Regions from separate parts of the Amycolatopsis tolypomycina genome, predicted to be linked through region 1. Evidence: riboswitches for the same ligand, from Rfam matches in the RefSeq annotation. Region 1 holds a riboswitch; each other region holds the start of a gene.

Region 1 (4,271 bases):
GCTCTGACCTGCTTGATTTCTGGAAAGGCCCCGGCTTCGGCCGGGGCCTTTCTCGCGTCCGGGGGTGCGGCCTGGCGGGTGGTGGGGTGAGCGCGGCCACACGGAACCCGCGGGGCTCGGAGGGTCGCGGAGACCGGCGGTAGCCGGCACGGCCGGTCACGGTGGTCGGCGGCAGCCCGCGCCGTCGGGTGCAGGGCCGCAGGCTTGGCGCACCGGCTCGGCGAAGGTCAGCAGCGCCCACTGTTCCCGCTCTGCCCGCGCGTCGGTCAGCGGTCGCCCTTGGCGGCCGCCACCTCCAGGACCGCTCGCTCCAGTGCGTAGCCCGGGTCTGCCGCCACGCCCTTGACCTCGGCGTTCAGCCGTGCGACCACGCGCATCGCCGTCGCCAGGCCGTCGGGGTTCCAGCCGCGGGACTGGCCCTGTGCCTTGCGGATCTTCCAGGGCGGCATGCCGAGCTCGCCCGCCAGCTGGTTCGGATTGCCCCGGCCGGCGCCGGAGACCCGGGCGATCGTGCGGACCGCGTCGGCCAGTGCGTCGGCCACCAGGACGTGCGGGACGCCGAGCTGCATCGCCCAGCGCAGGGACTCCAGCGCCGCCGCCCGGTCGCCGCTGACCGCCTTCTCCGCGACCGCGAAGCCGGTCACGTCCGCGCGGCCGCGGTGGTAGCGGCGGACCGCGTCGGCGTCGACCGCGCCGCCCGTGTCCGCGACCAGCTGCGTCGCCGCCGAGGACAGTTCCCGCAGGTCGGAGCCCACCGCGTCGAGGAGGGCCGCGACGCCCGCCGGGTCGATCTTGCCGCCCACCCGGCGGACCTCGTGGCGCACGAACTGCTCCCGCTCGGCGGGCTTGGTCAGCTTCGGGCACTCCGTGACCTCGGCGCCGGCCTTCTTCAGCACCGCCGGGAGCGACTTGCCCGCCTTGCTGCGGCCGCCGCCGGTGTGCACGACGACGAGCACGACCCCGTCCGCCGGGTCCTTCAGGTAGGCCGCGACGGCGTCGGACAGCTCCTGCGAGATGTCCTGCGCCGACTCGAGGACGATCACCCGGCCTTCGCTGAACAGCGACGGGCTCACCAGTTCGGCCAGCTCGGGGGCTGTGAGATCGGACACCCGGACCCGCGTCAGCTCCGCCGTCGCGTCCGTCGCGCGGGCGGCGGCGAGCGTCTCGCGGACGGCCCGCTCGATCAGCAGTTCTTCCTCCCCCAGCACCAGGTGCAGCGGGGCCGGGGCGGTGGCTTGCGCGGTCACCCGGGAATCCTCTCACTTGCGCTTCCGTGCCCCCGCTCCGGTGATGTCGAGCGGGCACCGTGGCACGGCCCGCGCACGATGTCGTACGGTGTAGCCGAGGCAGCCGCCCCGGAACTTCCGGCGTGCGTGCACCGACAACCGAATACCGCTCATCCAGAGGGGCAGAGGGAACGGCCCGACGAAGCCCCGGCAACCGGCGTACAGCCCGTCATCCTGCAAACGCGGGATAGCTGACGACCACGGTGCCAATTCCGGCCCGCTTCGGCGGGGCAGATGAGGAAAGGAACCTCGCGATGACCGCCACCCTCGGCACGACCTCCACCACGAAGACCCCGGATCTGGGCCCGGCCGTCGAACTGGTGTCGAAGGAAGAGGGCCACCGGCAGCCGCTCGCTCCGGAATTCGTCTCCGCCGAAGACTTCTCGCCGCTCGAGGTCGCCTACGACTTCGGCCGCGTCCGCCGCGAAGACATCGAGGCCGGCCCCAAGAACATCTGGCGCTACAAGAAACTCCTTCCTGTTCCGTCCAACGTCGAAGAGATCCCGAACACCGAGCCGGGTGCGACGCGGCTGGTGCGCGCCGACCGCCTCGCCAAGGAACTCGGCCTCAAGCGCGTGTGGGTCAAGGACGACACCGGCAACCCGACGCACTCGTTCAAGGACCGCGTCGTCGCCGTCGCCCTGGCCGCGGCCCGCGAGTTCGGCTTCGAGGTGCTCGCGTGTCCGTCGACCGGCAACCTGGCCAACGCGACGGCCGCCGCGGCGGCCCGTGCCGGCTGGCGGTCGGTCGTGCTGATCCCGAAGACCCTCGAGCGCGCCAAGATCCTCACCACCGCGGTGTACGACGGCGACCTCCTCGCCATCGACGGCAACTACGACGACGTCAACCGCCTCGCCACCGAGCTCGCGGGTGAGCACCCGAAGTGGGCGTTCGTCAACGTGAACGTCCGGCCGTACTACTCGGAGGGCTCGAAGACGCTGGCCTTCGAGGTCGCCGAGCAGCTCGGCTGGCGCATCCCGCCGCAGATCGTCGTGCCGATCGCCTCCGGTTCGCAGCTGACCAAGGTGGACAAGGGTTTCCGCGAGCTGGGTCAGCTCGGTCTCGTGGACGCCAGCCCGTACAAGGTGTTCGGCGCGCAGGCCACCGGCTGCTCGCCGGTGTCGGCCGCGTTCCGCGAAGGCCACGACGTGGTCCAGCCGGTGAAGCCGGACACCATCGCCCGCTCGCTGGCGATCGGCAACCCGGCCGACGGCCCGTACGTGCTCGACATCGTCAACCGCACCGGCGGCGCGATCGAGGACGTCTCCGACGAAGAGGTCGTCGAGGGCATCCGCCTGCTGGCCCGCACCGAAGGCATCTTCACCGAGACGGCGGGCGGGGTCACCGTCGCCACGGCGAAGAAGCTGGTCGAGACGGGCAAGCTGGACCCGGACGCCGAGACCGTCCTGCTGATCACCGGCGACGGCCTCAAGACCCTCGACGCCATCGAGAACCACGTGGGCCCGAAGGCGACGCTGCCGCCGTCCGCGGCCGCGGTGAACGAGGCGCTCGGCTACTGATCACCGCCGGGGCGGGCCACGCGGCTCGCCCCGGCGAACGATCGCCGGGGCCGCCCGCTCGCCGACCACCGCGGTGTCGCCGTCCACGTCGGTCCGGGCGACCAGCGCGCCGAGCGCCCCCAGCGTGTCCATTGTGGACTTACTCGGGTGGCCGTACGTGTTCCCCGCACCCACGCTGACCAACGCCACCCGCGGAGCCACCGCCGCGAGGAACGAAGGCAGCGAGTAGCGGCTGCCGTGGTGGGGCACCTTCAACACCTCCGCCGTCAGATTTCCGATGTCGGCCAGCAGATCCGCCTGCGCGGCCAGTTCGACGTCGCCGGTCAGCAGGACCCGGCCCGCCGTGGTCTCCGCGCGGAGCACCACCGAGCTGTTGTTGATCGTCGTGCCGTCCTGTGGATCCGTCTGCCGCGCCGGGACGTACCGCGGGCCCAGGACGTCGAGCGCCAGGCCCGGCCAGCCGAGCCGCTCGCCCGGGTTGAGCTCTACCAACGGCACCGCCCGCCGGGCTGCCTCGGCGGCGACCTGGCGCCACGCCCACCCCGGTGACCGCCCGGGGCCGACGGCGATCGCGCCGACCGCGCGGCCGTCGAACACCGAGGTGAGGCCACCGATGTGGTCGGCGTGCAGGTGGCTCAGCACCAGCAGCGGGATCCGGTCGATCCCGAGCCGGTGCAGGCACTCGTCGACCGGGCCCGGCTCCGGTCCGGCGTCCACGACGACCGCCCGGCCCGGTTCGGCGGTCGCCAGCACGACCGCGTCGCCCTGGCCGACGTCGCACTCGACCATCGCCCAGTTCCGCGGCGGCCACGCCGGCGCCAGCACCCGGACCGGCACGAACACCAGCAGCGCACCGGCGACGACCGCCGCCATCAACACCCGCAGGCACCGATGCCGGGCCGCCAGCACCAGCACGCCCAGCACGGCCGCGGCGAGGAGCCCGCCCAGCCAGCCACCGGGCCAGGCGATGACCGCGCCCGGTGCCCGCGCGCCGTGCCGGGCGACCGTGATCAGCCACTCGGCCTCCGGGTCGGCCAGGTGCACCAGGACCTTCCCGGCGCCCGGCCACCACGGGCCGGTGACCGTCGCCAGCACACCAAGCACCGTCGCCGGGGCGACGACGGGCGCGGCGAGGACGTTGGTCAGCACCGAAACCAGGCTCACCGACCCCGCCATGCCGGCCAGCACCGGCGCCGTCACCAGGAAAGCCGCCAGCGGGACCGCCAAGCCCTCCGCGAACCCCGGCGGGATCCCGCGACGCACCAGCGCGCCGGCCCAGCGCGGCGCGAGCAGCACCAGGCCGCCGGTGGCGCACACCGACAGGGCGAACCCGAAGTCCGTGGCCATCGCGGGATCCGACACCACCAGGAGGCACACCGCGAAGGCCAGCGCGGGCAGCGCCGAACCCCGCCGTCCCAGCGCCAGTGCCAGCAACGCCACGGCCGCCATGACGCCCGCACGCAGC
Region 2 (4,271 bases), 4.2 Mb from region 1:
GCGTCGGCCGCAGGATCGGCCGCGGTGTCGGGCACCGCTTCGGCGGGCGCGGCGGTGTCGGGTTCGGAGTGGCTGGGCTCGGTGCTCACCGCTCCATTGTCCACGGCGCTGGTCAGGCCGCGGCGGGCCCGTCCGGACGCGGCCGCAGGAGCACGGCGAACGCGGCCGCGAGCAGGACGCCCGCCCCGCCGAGCGCGCCCGCGGCCGGGGGCTCGAACAGCGTCGCGACCAGTGCGAACACCCCGGCGACGGTGGTCAGGAACCAGCTGCGCTCGTAGGCCGCCAGCACGAGGAGGCCCAGCGTCGCGAGCAGCGGGCCGCGGACGTCGCCGTCGAGCCGGAACTGGAGGGCGCCGGCCAGGTCGAGCAGCGGGACGGCGGCCAGCGCCCCGAGCGTGCCGAGGACGAACCGGCCCGGGCGCGGTGGCCGCAGCTGCCGCCAGTACCAGGCGGCGACGGCGAGGACCACGCAGGCGAGGCCGGCGAGCCAGCCGAGCGTCGCCGACGGCACGACGTCGTACGCGACGGCGATGGCGACCGAACGCTGCTCACTCGCCAGGCCGGTGCCGCTGAGCGCGTTGTCGGCGGCCCCGTTCAGCGTGCTCTTGTTGGGGGCGGGGACCAGTTCGACGGCCACCAGCACGAGCAGCGCGAACCCCAGCGCGGCCAACGGGAACCAGGACCTCCGCGGACTCCCCATCGGGTCAGGGTATCCGGGGCTTCTGCCGCAGCAGGGCGACGAAGGCGGCGGCCAGGAGGATAATGGCCGAGGCCAGCATGCCCGCCATGTCCGCCGAGAGCACCACGGCGACCAGGGCGAACGCGGCCGTCGTCACCAGGATGAACCGGCTGCGCTCGTACGCGGCGAGGACGAGCAGGCCGAGCGCGACCAGCCACGCGGGTCCGCTGGGCAAGGGATTCCCCGTCGTGTGGAAGTCGTCCAGGGGAAGCCACAGCGCGCGGCTGTACTCGGTGGTGCCGGGCGGGACAGCCGGCCGGAGCAGGAGGTTCGCGGCTTCGGCTTGGGCCTGGCTGCGGCGCGCCAGCAGTTGCACCGCAGCCAGGCCGATCTCGGCGAATCCCAGCAGTGCCAGCGGAAACCAGAAACGCGGCCCTCTCCCCATCCGCCCAGGCTAGCGCTCAGCAGAAGGGCGGCAGCTCCCGCGGGTCGCCGACCGGCGCCCAGCGGCCGTCCACCTTCGCGTACTCCCAGCGGGCGCCGCGCGCGACGATCTGGCGCAGGGCCAGGAGCACGCGGTCGACGTGCTCCTCCGTGCTGCCGAGGCCGAGGCTGACGCGGACCGCCTGCTGCCCGTCGCCGCCGGTGACGCCGATCAAGCGCTTGGCCGCGATGTGGGCGCAGAAGGCGCCGTCGCGGACGCCGATGCCGTACTCGGCCGACAGCACGGCGGCGAGCCAGCCGGGGTCGAAGCCGTCGACGACGAAGCTGACCGTGCCGACCCGGTCGACCGGCGCGTCGAACAGCCGCAGCTCGGCGCAGCCCGGGATGCTCTCGAGACCCTTGCGCAGCCGGGCGAGCAGGGCCTGCTCGTGGTCTTCGATCGCGGCCCAGTTCTCGCTCAGGGTCTCGCACGCGACGCCGAGCGCGTACACGCCGACGGTGTTGGGCGAGCCGGCTTCGTGGCGTTCCGGGCCGGTGTTCCAGACGACGGCGTCTTCGGTGACGAGCTTGGTCGCGCCGCCGCCGGCGAGGTACGGACGGGCGGCACGCAGCCAGTCGGCGCGGCCGATCAGCGCGCCGGCACCGAAGGGGGCGTAGAGCTTGTGGCCGGACAGGGCGACGTAGTCGACGTCCAAGTCCTTGATCGAGATCCGGCGGTGCGGGGCCAGCTGGGCGGCGTCGAGCGCGACGCGGGCGCCGTGTTTCCGCGCCACGGCGGCGATTTCCGCCACCGGGAGCAGCTCACCGGTCACATTGGACGCTCCGGTGACGACGACCAGCCGCGGTCCCTGCGGGGCGTCGGCGAGTGCTTCGTCCACAGCGGACACCGCGGCCAGCCGGGTGCGCGGGGTCGGGATCCGGCGCACGTTCGGCCCCTGCCACGGCAGGAGAGCGGCGTGGTGCTCGGTGTCGAAGACGACGACCGTGGTGTGCCGCGGCAGGCTGCGCGCGAGCAGGTTGAAGGAATCGGTGGTGTTGCGGGTGAAGACGACGGTGTCGGTCCGCCGCGCGCCGACGAAGCGGCGCAGGACGTCGCGGGTGCGCTCGTAGAGCTTGGTGGAGACCTGCGAGGCGAAGCCGGCGCCGCGGTGGACGCTGGCGTACCAGGGCAGGAACTCGTCGACCTTGGTGCGGACGGCGTCGAGACAGGGGGCGCTCGCGGCGTGGTCGAGGTTGGCGTAGCCGATGGTTTCCCCGGTCACCAGCGGCACTCGCAGCGCCGCGCCCGCGACGGCGGGGATGGCGTGGTTTCCGCGGGTTTCGAGCTGGGTGCGGTCGATGGCGAGAGTCATCGGGGTGCCTCCTCGGCGATCCGGGGGACCCCGGCGAGGGGCCCGCGCTTGCCCGTCGCACGGCGCGACCGGCCCGGTCTTCACCCGGGGCACCCCACCGCGGTTGGAGGGTTGCCGGCCAGCAAGCCGGGGCTTCGCGCTGGCACTCATGACCTGAGCCAGAAGGTAACCGAGAAGGCCGTCGCCGGCCAAGTCCCGCCTCACATTCTGAGACGGCGCTCACAGAGGGTGAGTGGCAGCGCGGTCAGCGGCTCGCGCGGAAGCGGCCCGGCAGCTGGACCACCACGCCCTCCGCGACGTGCGTCGCGGTGCCCGAGTACTGCTCCGACCCCGCCGCGAACCGCCAGGCGCCCAGGGTCTTGCCGTCGATCGGCTCGCCGAGGGCCGCCGCGACCGTCGTCGACAGGCGGGCGAACGCGACGCCGTCCCAGTCGCCCGCCGCCGCGTCCGGGAGCGTCCAGAGCGTGAAGTGCACGTGGGCGCCCGTGCTGCTGCCGCCGCACGGCAGCGCGTTCCCGGTCGAACCGAGGACCGCGCCGGCCTCGACCTGCTCACCGTCGGTGACGCGGATGCCCTCCAGGTGGTAGTAGCCCGTCCGCCACCCACCCGGGTGATCGAGGGTCACCCAGTCACCGCCCGCACAGTGCTGCAGGCGGACCGTGCCGGCCAGCGGCGCCCGGACCGTCCCGTCGGCGGGGCTGAAGTCGATGGCGTTCTTGACGCCGGTGCTGCCGTCGTCGGAGTGGACGCCCGCCGAGTAGACCTGCTGGCCGGCCGCGAACGGCAACGTCAGCTCCGGAAACGGCGCGGCGGACGCCGGGGTGGCGGCGAGCCCCACCGCCGAGATGACCGCAGCAGCCAGGCCCGCCATTCGCACCGAAACGTTCACCGCACGCACTCCTCCGGCAATGTTCACTCGAACGAGCGCACATTAAGCCAAAAGAGGGACTACAGGGAAGACTGTGTGTGAATTACCGGCCGGACTCGCCCTTCCACCGGGCCAGGCGCCCGGCCCGGTCGACCGCGCGCAACCGGCGTTCGACGGCGTCGCGGACGGCGCTCGTCGTGACGACCAGCAACTGGTCGTGCTCCTGCAGCCGGCTGGTCTTCTGCGGCGTGAAGCCCGCGCCGTCGCGGACGACCAGGCTGATCGTCGCCCCGATGGGCAGCCGCAGCTCGGACAGGTACACGCCGTGCAGCTTCGACCCCGGCTGGATGCGGACCTGCAGCAGTTCCGCGCCCAGTTCGTCCAGCGGCGCGGAGTCGACCTCGATCTCGTGCGCCTCGGACTTCTTGGCCAGCCCGAGCTTGCGCGCGAGCGGGCCGAGCGTCGCCCCCTGCACCAGCGTCAGCACGATGACCAGCACGAACACCGCGTCGACCAGCCGCTGCGCGCCCGGCAGGCCCTGCGACAGCGGGATCATGGCGAGCACGATCGGCACGGCACCGCGCAGCCCGGCCCACGACAGGAACGCCTGTTCCCGCCACGGCAGGCGGAACGGCAGCATCGACAGCACGACCGACAGCGGCCGCGCCAGCAGCAGCACGACGGCGCCCGCGACCAGGCCCGGCACGATCGCGTCGAGCAGCCGGCCCGGCGAGGCGAACAGGCCGAGCAGCACGAACAGCCCGATCTGCGCCAGCCACCCGAGCCCCTCGGCGAACGAGAGCGTGTCCGACCGGTGTGGCAGCCGCGAATTGCCGAGCACCAGCGCGGCAACGTAGGTGGCGAGCAGCCCGGACGCGTGCAGCAGCTGCCCGGACGAGTACGCGACGACGCACACCGCGACCGTGGC
Region 3 (4,271 bases), 1.5 Mb from region 1:
CCAGCAGGAGGGCCAGCTGGCGCGGGTCGCCCGAGGCCAGCGCCTCCACGACCGGCGTGTGCGAGCCGATGCGGGGCGGGTTGCCCGCCGCGCGCAGGCGGTCGAGCTCGCCGAACACCTTCGGCGTCGACAGCCCTTCGGCGGCGAAGGCCAGCACCCAGTGGAACGTGTGCCGTGACAGCACCGGGACCAGCTGCTCGCCGCGGCCGGTGCCCAGCGCGGTGCCGCCGTAGAGCGCGAACGGGACGTCGCTGCCCAGGCCGGCCGCGATCTCGGCCAGCTCGTCGCGGGTGACGTCGAGACCCCACAGCGACGCGAGCCCGACCAGCGTCGCCGCCGCGTCGGCGCTGCCGCCCGCCATGCCGCCGGCGACCGGGATGCCCTTGCGCAGCACCACCCGGACCTTCGGCTCTTCGGTGCGCCCGACGTGCGAGGCCAGCGCTTCGACCGCGCGCCAGGCCAGGTTTTCGGGGCCGGTCGGGACCGTGCCCTCCCCCTCGCCGTAGACCTCGATGCCGGGCTCTTCGGTGACCGCGACGGTCACCTCGTCGGTCAGCGACAGCGCCTGGAACACGGTGACCAGCTCGTGGTAACCGTCTTCGCGCAGGTCGTCGACCGAAAGGTGCAGGTTGACCTTGGCCGGGACCCGGACGGTGACTGGGGGCGGAACTACGGCGAGCACCCGACCAGCCTACGTGCCCGCCAATGCGCCCCAATGTGGCGTTGGTTGCGTCCAACGCACCGAACGCCACATTGGGTGCGTCTGACGCACCGAACGCCACATTGGGGCGCTTGGGGCCAGGCCAGGCCGGGTCAGGCAGCCGCCACGCCCTGCGGGCCGCGCGCGGTGTGCGTGACGTGGCCGCCGCGCTCGGCGACCCAGGCCAGCGCCGCGTCGGCGCGCTCGCCGCGGACACCCAGGCGGAAGCGGCCGACCGGCGTGTCGCCGATGCGGGTCAGGCCGCCGCCGATGGTGGCGAACTCGACGTCGAAGCGGCCGGCGGCCTCGGGCAGCAGCGCGCCCACCGAGGCGAAGCCGACCAGCACGACGTCGGCCGAGCGGTCGTAGCGCGCCACCTGCGCGCGGGTGGTCTCGATGGCGGGCAGCAGCGCCTGCGCGGTGCGGCTGGCCGGGTTCGAGATCAGGTCGAGCACCGTGCCGCGCTCGACGACCGTGCCGTCCTCCAGCACCGCGACGTCGTCGCAGACCCGGCGGACCACGCCCGCGTCCGGCGTCGTGACGACGACCGTGGTGCCCAGCTCGGAACGCGCCCGGTCGAGCACGGCGAGCACCGCGCCGGCCTCCTCCGGGTCGACACCCGCGGTCGGGTCGTCGGCCAGCAGCACGGCCGGTGCCGCCGCCAGCGCCTTCGCGACCGCGACGCGGCGGAGCTGGCCGGCGGACAGCTCATCGGGCCGCTGCGCGGCGCGCTGGGTCAGGCCGACGAGGTCGAGCAGCGAGCCGACCCGGCTGCGGCGCTGCGGGCCGTCGACGCCGAGTTGCTCCAGCGGGGAGGCGATGTTGCCGGCGATGGTGCGCTCGGCGATCAGCTCCGGCTTCGTCGAGACGACGCCGAGCTGACGGCGGATTTCGCGGAGGCGGCGGCCGTCGAGGGTGCCGGTGTTGAGGCCGTCGAGCCGGACGACGCCGCGGTCGGGGCGCTCCTGCAGCGCGATGCAGCGGGCGAGGACGGACTTGCCGGACCCGGCGGGACCGACCACGCCGAACAGCGAGCCGGCCTGGACCTCGACGCTCACGTCGTGCAGGGCGATGACGGAGTTTCCGTTGGTGGCAAAGGTTTTGGACAGGTTTTCGACGGTGATCACGAAGGCTCCAGAAAACGGGGTGCGCGCAGCGCGCGGCACCCGGCCGCAAGCGAGTTCCGTCCTGTTCGGACGGTGCATGAAGAAGAGGTGGACCGGCTAGGACGAGCTCAGTGGGAGCGTCGACATGCGGTCACGGAGCGGCGGCCTTCGTCGACAACGCGACGCCTGGTCAGGAGCAGGGGGCGGGCTACCCTCTTCATCGAAAACGGCCTCCATCGGTCCTGGCGGTAGCACCTGCCCTGTGGAGGGTGGTTGCTGCGACTTCGGCGAGCCAGGTCTCTCAGTCGCTCGGGATGGACGTACTGAGTAAAACCGATCCCGAGGAGCGAACGCAAGCCTGTTGGCCCAGATCACACGAGTGGCGGTGTCCGAATGGCGGGATCACGGGCGGAGAGGGCGTATTTTCACGCTTCCACTGTGGATTGCTAACGGGCGGCGGCGATCCGGGCGAAGTCGTGCACGTTCAGCTGCTCACCACGGGTTCGGGGATCGATCCCGGCGGCCGTCAGGAGCTCGCCGGCGCGCTCGGCCGAGCCCGCCCAGCCCGCGAGCGCGGCCCGCAGCGTCTTCCTGCGTTGTGAGAAAGCGGCGTCGACCAGGCCGAAGAGCAGCTCCCGGTCTTCGGACGCCGTCGAGTCGCCGCGTTCGAACGCGACGAGCGCGGAATCGACGTTCGGCACCGGCCAGAACACCGAGCGTGGCACGGCGGCGACCTTGCGTGCGGTGCCGTACCAGGCGAGCTTGACGCTGGGCACGCCGTAGATCCGGCTGCCGGGGCCGGCGGCCATCCGGTCGGCCACCTCGGTCTGGACCATGACGAGGCCGGTCCGCAGCGACGGGATTTCGGCCAGCAGGTGCAGCACGACGGGCACGGCGACGTTGTAGGGCAGGTTGGCGACGAGAGCGGTCGGCTCGCCCAGTTCGGCGCGCGTGACGCGCAGGGCGTCGGCGCCGACGACGGTCAGCCGGTCCGCGGCTGCCGGGCCCCGCTCGGCGACCGTCTTGGGCAGCCGTTCGGCGAGCTTGGGGTCGATCTCGACGGCGACGACCCGCGCGCCCGTGTCGAGCAGCCCGAGCGTCAGCGACCCGAGCCCGGGCCCGACCTCGAGGACGACGTCGCCCTCGCCGACGTTCGCCAGCTCGACGATCCGCCGGACGGTGTTGGGATCGTGCACGAAGTTCTGCCCGAGCTTCTTGGTCGGCCGCACGTCGAGTTCGGCCGCCAGCCCGCGGATTTCGGCCGGTCCCAGCAGTTCAACCACCGGTGGAGCTTACCGATGCGGCATCCCGCACCCGCGAAACGGCCCCCACCTCGCGAAGAGGTGAGGGCCGGTTCGAAACCGCTGTCAGGCCTTCTTGCCGCAGACCGGCCAGGCGCTGTAGCCGCCGCGGGCGTCGCGGACCTTCTCCGCGATCGCGATCTGCTGGGCCTTGGTGGCCTGGCTGGGGAGTTCGGCGTACTGGTCGCCGCCGTAGGCGTCCCACGTGCGCTTGTCGAACTGGAGGCCGCCGTAGTAGCCGTTGCCCGTGTTGATGGACCAGTTGCCGCCCGACTCGCACTGCGCGATGCGGTCCCACGAGGACGAGTCGCCGATCGGCGGGTCGGCCGGCTTCTTGGTGCCGACGCGGGTGATCTTCGGCTTGGCCGGCGTGATGATCTTCTCGGAGATGCTCTCCCGGCCGACCTCTTTGCCGTTCTTCTGCGTGACCTTGTAGGTCACTTCCTTCTCGCCGGGCGTGCCGGGGTCGTCGACCTTGGTCTTGCCCTGCTCCAGGTCCGGGTCGTCGACGCGCTGCTCGGGCGGGTCGATCGTCTCCTTCTGGACGACCGTCGACACGCCGGTGCGGCTGATGTGCACCTCGGCGCCGTCGGTCAGCTTGACGTCCAGGCCACCCTCGGCGGCGTCCTCCGGGCCCAGGGTGAGCTTGTACTCGCCCAGGAACTCCTTCGTCGTGACCGCGGTGGTCTTCACCTGCTTCGGCGCGTTGCCGCCGTCGTACAGGGTGATGTTCTTCAGGGTCTTGATCTCGACGGTGGCGCCCTGCAGGGGCAGCTCGCCGTCCTTCGGCATGGACATCCACGTGCCGGGCTTGTCCATCTCGGCCATGCCGAGCTGGGTCAGCGCGTCGCCGAGGTGGGTCGCGCGGACCCAGGAGGTGCGCTCGGTGCCGTCGACGATCAGCTTCAGCTGACGGCCGCGCTCGAGCTTGATGACGCCGCCGTCGCCGACCTCCGCCTGCGGGGAGGGCGACAGGGAGTCGTGCTCGCCGACGGACAGGCCCGCGTCCTCGAGCACCTCGCCGACGGTGTCGCCGAAGGAGTGCACGGTCTGCTGGTGGCCGTCGACGTCGACGGTGATGCTCTTGTTCATCGCCAGCGCGGCCGCGCCGCCGCCGGCGACGCTGATCATGACGCTGAGGACGGCGCCCTTGAGGAACCGGCG

The links. A riboswitch is a leader RNA that binds a small molecule or an ion and turns the genes downstream of it on or off. The one in region 1 is predicted to bind S-adenosylmethionine.
Region 2: another riboswitch for S-adenosylmethionine. It lies ahead of BLW76_RS18315 (aminotransferase class V-fold PLP-dependent enzyme); the one in region 1 lies ahead of thrC (threonine synthase).
Region 3: another riboswitch for S-adenosylmethionine. It lies ahead of BLW76_RS43380 (methionine ABC transporter ATP-binding protein); the one in region 1 lies ahead of thrC (threonine synthase).

The regions. Positions count from the first base shown of each region.
Region 1 is NZ_FNSO01000004.1:5,795,871-5,800,141, forward strand. It holds gene rpsT (30S ribosomal protein S20) at 1-7, shown strand, start outside; gene holA (DNA polymerase III subunit delta) at 267-1,247, opposite strand; SAM riboswitch class I at 1,394-1,527, shown strand; gene thrC (threonine synthase) at 1,541-2,806, shown strand; gene BLW76_RS36240 (ComEC/Rec2 family competence protein) at 2,807-4,271, opposite strand, start outside.
Region 2 is NZ_FNSO01000004.1:1,638,080-1,642,350, reverse strand. It holds gene lspA (signal peptidase II) at 1-89, opposite strand, end outside; gene BLW76_RS49170 (hypothetical protein) at 113-700, opposite strand; gene BLW76_RS18320 (hypothetical protein) at 705-1,124, opposite strand; gene BLW76_RS18315 (aminotransferase class V-fold PLP-dependent enzyme) at 1,141-2,475, opposite strand; SAM riboswitch class IV at 2,515-2,629, opposite strand; gene BLW76_RS18310 (M23 family metallopeptidase) at 2,720-3,364, opposite strand; gene BLW76_RS18305 (potassium/proton antiporter) at 3,447-4,271, opposite strand, start outside.
Region 3 is NZ_FNSO01000004.1:7,336,957-7,341,227, forward strand. It holds gene BLW76_RS43375 (4-(cytidine 5'-diphospho)-2-C-methyl-D-erythritol kinase) at 1-682, opposite strand, end outside; gene BLW76_RS43380 (methionine ABC transporter ATP-binding protein) at 814-1,827, opposite strand; SAM riboswitch class I at 2,037-2,127, opposite strand; gene rsmA (16S rRNA (adenine(1518)-N(6)/adenine(1519)-N(6))-dimethyltransferase RsmA) at 2,253-3,089, opposite strand; gene BLW76_RS43390 (resuscitation-promoting factor) at 3,174-4,271, opposite strand, start outside.